Tautonia rosea: one gene and its partner. The protein of the gene in region 2 interacts with the protein of the main gene of each other region in a pairwise test. Links are inferred from orthologs where the notes say so. Each region holds a gene or a part of one and is shown on either strand. Other genes may lie near its edges.

What was found.
Region 1: the proteins of rplI (region 2) and lon interact in binary tests that used the Escherichia coli proteins (3 or more experiments, as listed by UniProt). The link is inferred for Tautonia rosea from one-to-one orthologs.

Annotation. Positions count from the first base shown.
Region 1 is NZ_JABBYO010000002.1:467,136-470,572, reverse strand. What follows is about bases 277-3,394. They hold lon (endopeptidase La), read right to left. Parts: upstream 3,034-3,394; coding sequence 520-3,033; downstream 277-519. Other genes in these bases: HG800_RS04720 (hypothetical protein), read right to left, coding at 3,133-3,394; HG800_RS04730 (hypothetical protein), read right to left, coding at 277-490. Outside these bases: more of HG800_RS04730, read right to left, coding at 1-276; more of HG800_RS04720, read right to left, coding at 3,395-3,437.
Region 2 is NZ_JABBYO010000003.1:317,099-320,136, reverse strand. The notes cover bases 46-2,764. They hold rplI (50S ribosomal protein L9), read right to left. Parts: upstream 1,867-2,764; coding sequence 1,225-1,866; downstream 46-1,224. Other genes in these bases: rpsF (30S ribosomal protein S6), read right to left, coding at 2,674-2,764; HG800_RS06675 (single-stranded DNA-binding protein), read right to left, coding at 1,962-2,498; dnaB (replicative DNA helicase), read right to left, coding at 46-942. Also shown: more of dnaB, read right to left, coding at 1-45; more of rpsF, read right to left, coding at 2,765-3,038.

The DNA of each region.
Region 1 (3,437 bases), on a different replicon or contig from region 2:
AGATCGACACATCACGGTCGAACTCCCGCAGCATGTTCGGCTCCGAGGCGACACCATCAGCCACTTCCTCAGCCAGATCGTTCCGGCGAGGATGAAGGTATCCATCGAACAGGTTGACCAGGGGAACCCTTGTATCGAAGCCAGGGACAAACAAGGTCGAACCCAGGCCGCTCGACCGGGCCGGGACCACGTCTACCGGACGTGGTCGCTGAGCCTCCAGCAGTTCCCAGACGCCATGGGCATGGCAGAACCAGCGCTCCAGGCTCCTCGTCCAGGGCACCGAGGGTTCCCAGGCTACCCCTCCTACCTCGTACTGCAAGAGTTCCAGGCCGCGGCCGACCGACTCGGGCCAGAACTCACGTGGACTGATCCGGTTGCTGGCAAACCAGCAGCGATAGCCCCGTGTCCGAACCAGCCAGTCCGTCACGGCTCCCAGGCGACCCGGAAAGCTCGGCTCGACGCAGAGCAGGCACAGCGGGTCCTGGGCCATCGCGCGGATCCTTCAACGAGTTGATCGGCTCAGCGTGCTGCGCGTCGCGAAGGGCCGGTCCCTTTCGACCGGGATGAGACCGATGATTTCGAGGCCCCAGACTTCTTCCCGGTCGACTTCGGTACCGGCTCCGCAAACAAGGCGTTCACCACGTCGTCGAGCGATTCGACGCTCTGGAAGGTCAAATCGCTGCGCACTTCTTCAGACAGATCCACCAGATCTTTCTCATTATATCGAGGAATCAAGACTGTCTTGATTCCCGCTCGACGCGCCCCAAGCACCTTTTCCTTGACACCACCGACAGGCAAGACCCGTCCGGTCAGGGTCAACTCGCCGGTCATTGCCAGGTCACGACGAATGGGCTCATCACGAAAGAGACTGATCAGCGCCGCCGCAATCGCCACACCGGCCGAAGGGCCATCTTTTGGCACAGCTCCGGCAGGAACATGAATGTGAACATCTGTTTTTGCAAAACGAGCCGGATCGATTCCCAGCGACGTTGTGTGAGACTTCAAGTAGCTCATGGCCGCGTGCGCGCTTTCCTTCATTGATTCGCCAAGCAAGCCGGTCAGGGTGAACGAGCCTTTGCCTGGCATCCCGCTCGCCTCAATGAACAGGATCTCGCCTCCCGTCGGGGTCCAGGCCAGGCCGGTGGCGACACCAGGCACCCCGGTTCGCGCGGCGACCTCGCGGAAGTGCTTTGGCGGGCCGAGGTAGGTCGGCACGTCATCAGCGCCGACATTTGCACTGACCTTCAAGCCCTCGGCTCGCTTGCGGGCCACCTTTCGGCAGATTGCGGCCACCTCGCGTTCCAGGTTCCGCAGACCTGCTTCTCGCGTGTAGTCGGCAATGACACGGCGGATGGCATCATCACCAATCGCCAGTTGTTTTGAGGTCAACCCGTGGTTTTCAAGTTGCTTGGGAATCAGGAACCGCTGCGCGATGAGGATCTTTTCTTCCTCGGCATAGCCCGGAAGTTCCAGCACTTCCATGCGGTCGAGCAAGGGGCCGGGAATGGTCTCCAGCATGTTTGCCGTGGCAATGAACATGATTCGCGACAGATCGAAGTCAATGTCGAGGTAGTTGTCGCGGAACGTCGAGTTTTGTTCCGGGTCCAGCACTTCGAGCAGAGCGGCCGACGGATCTCCCCGGAAATCGGCACCCAGCTTATCGACCTCGTCCAGCATGAACACTGGATTATTCGTTCCCGCCTTGCGCAACCCCTGAATGATCCGACCCGGCATCGCGGCGACATAAGTGCGCCGATGCCCCCGGATCTCGGCCTCGTCGTGCACGCCGCCGAGACTGATCCGCACGAACTCCCGGCCCATCGCTCGGGCGATCGACCGGCCGAGGCTCGTCTTCCCCGTCCCCGGAGGACCGACGAAGCAGAGGATCGGCCCTTTCATGTCCTTCTTCAGCTTCCGAACAGCGAGGTATTCAAGAATTCGTTCCTTGATCTTTTCCAGGTCGAAGTGATCTTCGTCAAGCACGGTTCGGGCGTGCTTCAGGTCAAGGTGATCCTTGCTCGCCTTCGCCCAGGGAAGGCTTGCGAGCCAATCAACATAGGTGCGCACGATCGAGTATTCGGCCGAGCTGGGGTGCATTCCGGCCAGGCGGTCGATCTCGCGTCGGGCCTCGGCGCGGGCCTCGGGCGGCAGCTTCGCGCGGCGGATCTTCCGTTCCAGCTCGCGGGCCTCAGCGGCCTCGGGCTCCATCTCGCCGAGTTCTTCTTGAATCGCCTTCAGTTGCTGGCGGAGGAAGTGCTCGCGCTGCGCTCTTGTGATCTCCGAGCCGACCTGAGCCTGAATCTTGGTCGACAGTTCCATCACGTTCAGGTGCCGCGTGAGATATTGCCCCAGGAGCATCAGGCGTGACTTCACGTCCAGCTCAGACAGCATCTCCAGCTTTTCTTCGACCGAGAAAGGCAAGCTGGAGCCGAGCAGGTCGGCCAGTCGCGCCGGGTCTCGGGTGTTCATGGCCGCGACCTGAAGCTCCTCGGGAATGTTGTCGCTCAGGCGGTTGAACAGACCGTTGACCAGATGGACCAGGGCGTCGAGTTCTTCCCCTTCCTCGACCGCTTCCTCCAGCGGTTCGACCTGCCCCACCAGATACGGCTCGGTCCGGTCGATTTCAGACAATCGGGCGCGGCCGAGTCCCTGGCAGACGATCCGGGTCGAGCCATCAGGGAACTTCAGCATCTTCAGGATCGACCCGACGCAGATCGTGTCGTACAGGTCGTCGAGCGTCGGTTCCTCGACGTCCGGTGAGCGCTGGGTCGCCAGACCAATCAGGCGGTCGCCGGTCGAGCCGTGCACATCGTCGATCAGCTTCATTCCGGCCGGGCGATTGACAACCAGTGGCACCACGGTTTGCGGGAACACGACATCGGCGCGCAGTGGCAAGATCGGCAGCCGGTTCGGCAACGGCGGCCCCTGCTCCTCCAGTTCCGAAAGGACCAGATCACGGCCCTGAGAGGACGATTCCTCAAGACTCGGCGTGGGCTCGGCTTTGGCGGTCGACTTCGACTTGCGTTTGCTCATCGTCGCAATACTTTCACGTTCGGCGCGCCAAAATCGGGGCGCAGGCTCAAGACGCTTGATTCTCGAATAATTGGCCCGCGATTGGAAGGGCGCGACGATTCAGCGAAGGTGTTCAATCAGGAAATTCCGGGCTCGCTGCCGCAGTGCCGGGCCGATCGTTGGAGAAAACCAGAGCCGGGGCGTCCCTCCCGGCCCGAATGTCCCCACGATCCTCCCCCGCGGCACTCCCCCGGCCTGATCCCGGAAGAAACCCGCAATGCCCGGCACCTTCGACCTCGGAACCTTCCCCGTCACCTCGACCCGATCCCCCGGTCCCAGCCGGATGACGAAATCGCCCCCGCCAAGCCGCCCAGATCGCACCAACCAGGCGATGGCCGCCACGCCCCCGACGACCGCCAGCATCC
Region 2 (3,038 bases):
GGTGTCGTCGATCAGGACGGGAGCACCGGCCCGGAGTTCGTCATAGGCTCGGCCGAGCATGGTCATGTCACGCTGGTTGAGGCCCTGGCCGGTGCGGAGCTTGTGGCCATCGACCTTGGCCCGGGCGCCGAGCATTCGGTCGGCGATCTCCAGCTTGCCCATTTCGAGCGAGACGAAGAGGACGGCCTTGTTCTGGGTCAGGGCAACGTTCTCACAGATATTCAAAGCAATGGCCGTTTTACCCATACTCGGGCGGGCGGCGAGGATGATGAGCTGAGAGCCCTGGAAACCAGTCGTAATGTCGTCGAGGTCGAGCAGGCCGCTGGCGGTTCCGGTGATCGGGTGCCGCGACTCGGACCGCAAGGCGATCCGGTCCATGGCCTCGGTGACGATGTCCTGCAGGTCGACGGTCTCGCCGGTGGCCTGCTCCTCGGCGATCCGGAAGACCTGGCGTTCGGCGTTCTGGAGCACCTCGTCGGCCGACTTGATGCTGTCGTAGCTATCCTTGAGGATCTCGTGGGCGCCGCCGATGAGCTGGCGGAGGACCGACTTTTCTCGGACGATGACCGCGTAGTGCAGGGCGTTGGCGGCGTGGGGAACGCTGTTGATGATCGAACCAATCAGCTCGTCGCCGCCGAGGCGATCGTATTGTTCGCGGCGCTGGAGTTCCTCGGCGAGGAGCAGGGTATCGACGGGTCGACCGAGGTCGTACAGTTCGCGGATGACGGTGTAGAGCGTCTGATGGGCATCGCGGTAGAAGTCCTCGGGCCGGAGTAGCGGCACGACATCGTGGAGGACTTCGTTGTCGAGCAAGATGGAGCCGAGCACGCCACGCTCGGCTTCAAGGTTCTGAGGGGGCAGACGGTCGTCGGGCGGAGCCGACGACGTGGCTGCGTTTCGGGAATGATGACCGTTGCCGTGACCATTGGCGTAGGGGGACATCAGCAGGCAGCTCCGACCGATCGCGGGCGGCGAATGGCCGGGCCGACCCCTCGCGGATCAAGCCAAGAGCGGGCGATCGCCGCAGGGCCGAATCCATGGCTCTGTCGAAACGTAAGGGAGGCTGCGGTTCGGCCGGCCGTCAACCAGTATTCTTGATCGGCCGGATCAGGGGACCAACACGAAGGAAAAGGGGCGTCCCAGACCCAGGACTGGTCCACTGACGCCCTTGTGATCGTTACGATCCTGCCTGGAGCAATGATTCTGCCAGGGCAAACACAGGGGTCAGGCCCCTGCCTCGTCCCCTTCGACGTGGGTCGGGACCACCCAGAGCTTGACCTCGCCGGTGATCTCCATCCCCAGATGGATCGGGATGCTGTAGAAGCCGAGTTCCTTCAGCGGGCCCTCGATTCGGACGTTCTCGGCATCGATCTGGACCCCATCGGTCGCCAGGGCGGCGGCAATCTGCTGGGCGTTGACCGAGCCGTAGAGGTGGCCTTCCTCGTTGGCGTTGGCCTCGATGGTGATCGAGCGCTGGGAGAGTTGAGCAGCAAGGTTCTGAAGGTCGGAACGCTTGGCCTCTTCCAGGGCCTTGAGCCGGGAGCGGTGTTTCTCAACAATCCGCAGGTTGTGCGGGGTAGCGAAGGTCGCAAGCCCCTGCGGAAGCAGGAAGTTGCGCGCGTAACCCGGGCGTACCTTGACCAGATCGCCGGGCTCCCCGAGCTTGGCGACCTTGTTGGTCAAGAGGACGTGCATGTAACCGTTTTTCGGGCGGGTCGGGTGATTATGCCGGCGTTCCCACCCCGGGCGTCGCGTTGCGCCGAGGATCGCCTGAGCCGCCTGACTTTGCGACTGGGTGTGAGATTTGGCTCGGGCGGCCTTGGCGGCGGCCTTGGCCTGCTTGGTCTTGCTGGGGGTCTTGGCCATGATGTCGCGTCCTCGTCTCGTCGGGCGGCGCGAGCCCTGCGCCGTCGGCGGGTCGGGCCGTGCAATCGCCTTGCGGTTGCGTGGTATGGGTCGGGTTAGAACGGAATATCCTCGTCGCCTTGTTCGTCGTGGCTGGGGGCCGGCCGGCGAGGAGGAGGAGCGTACGGTCGGGGGCCGGAGCCGTTGGAGGCCCCTCGGGGCTCGCTGCTGTCGGGAGCGGCCCGACGGGGCTCTCGAGCCGGAGGATCATCGTACTCGACATCATTCCGGGAAGGAGCGCTACCGGTTTCGTCACCGCGGCGGCTATCGAGGAACTGGACGCGATCGGCCTCGACCTTGATCTTGGTCCGTCGCTCGCCACTGTTCCGATCTTCCCAGGAATCCATTTTCAGGAAGCCGTCGACGTGGATCTGGCTGCCTTTCTTGAGGTACTGGCAGCAGTTTTCGGCCTGACGGTTCCAGACGGTGATGTCGATGTACAGGGTCTCCTCGCGGCGATCCCCGTCTTTGGTATTGTAAACGCGGCTGGTGGCCAGTCGAAGGTCGCTGACCGGAGCCCCACTGGGGGTGTATCGCAGCTCGGGGTCATGGGTCAGGCGTCCGATCAAGAACACCTTGTTGAAGTCGGCCATCGAGACGAACCTCCCCGGCTCCGGACCGGTGGGTCACGGCGGATTGCGGACGGAACACGGACACACAACACTAAACGGTTGTCACCTTGAAAGAACCGTACCACATGGACCCACCGGACACAAGCCGAGAAGTCGAATCAGGATGGGCAACCCGACGGCGAGCGAGCGAAACCGATCAATCGCGATCACGGTCTCGGTCGCGGTCGCGATCACGTCCTCGTCGTTCCCCTCGGTCGCGACGGTCGCGGCGATCTTCATCTTCGGGCGGTGCACTTTCGTCGGTCGGTGTGAAGGACATGGCCTGCGTCACCAGGTGATCGACCAGCTTGGGATGCACTTTGAGGATCAGCTCTCGGACCACCAACTCGTCGAGGTGAAGGTCGGAGACGATTTCCTTGAGCTTCTCCCCCTCGACCCGGAAGAAGGTCAGCAGATAGCTGCCCTTCTTGTGGGGGCCGATCTGGTAGGCAAGGCGACGGTCGTCCCACTGGCGGCTGGCGACGATCTCGGCCTCATGCTTCTTCAAGAGGTCGTGAACGT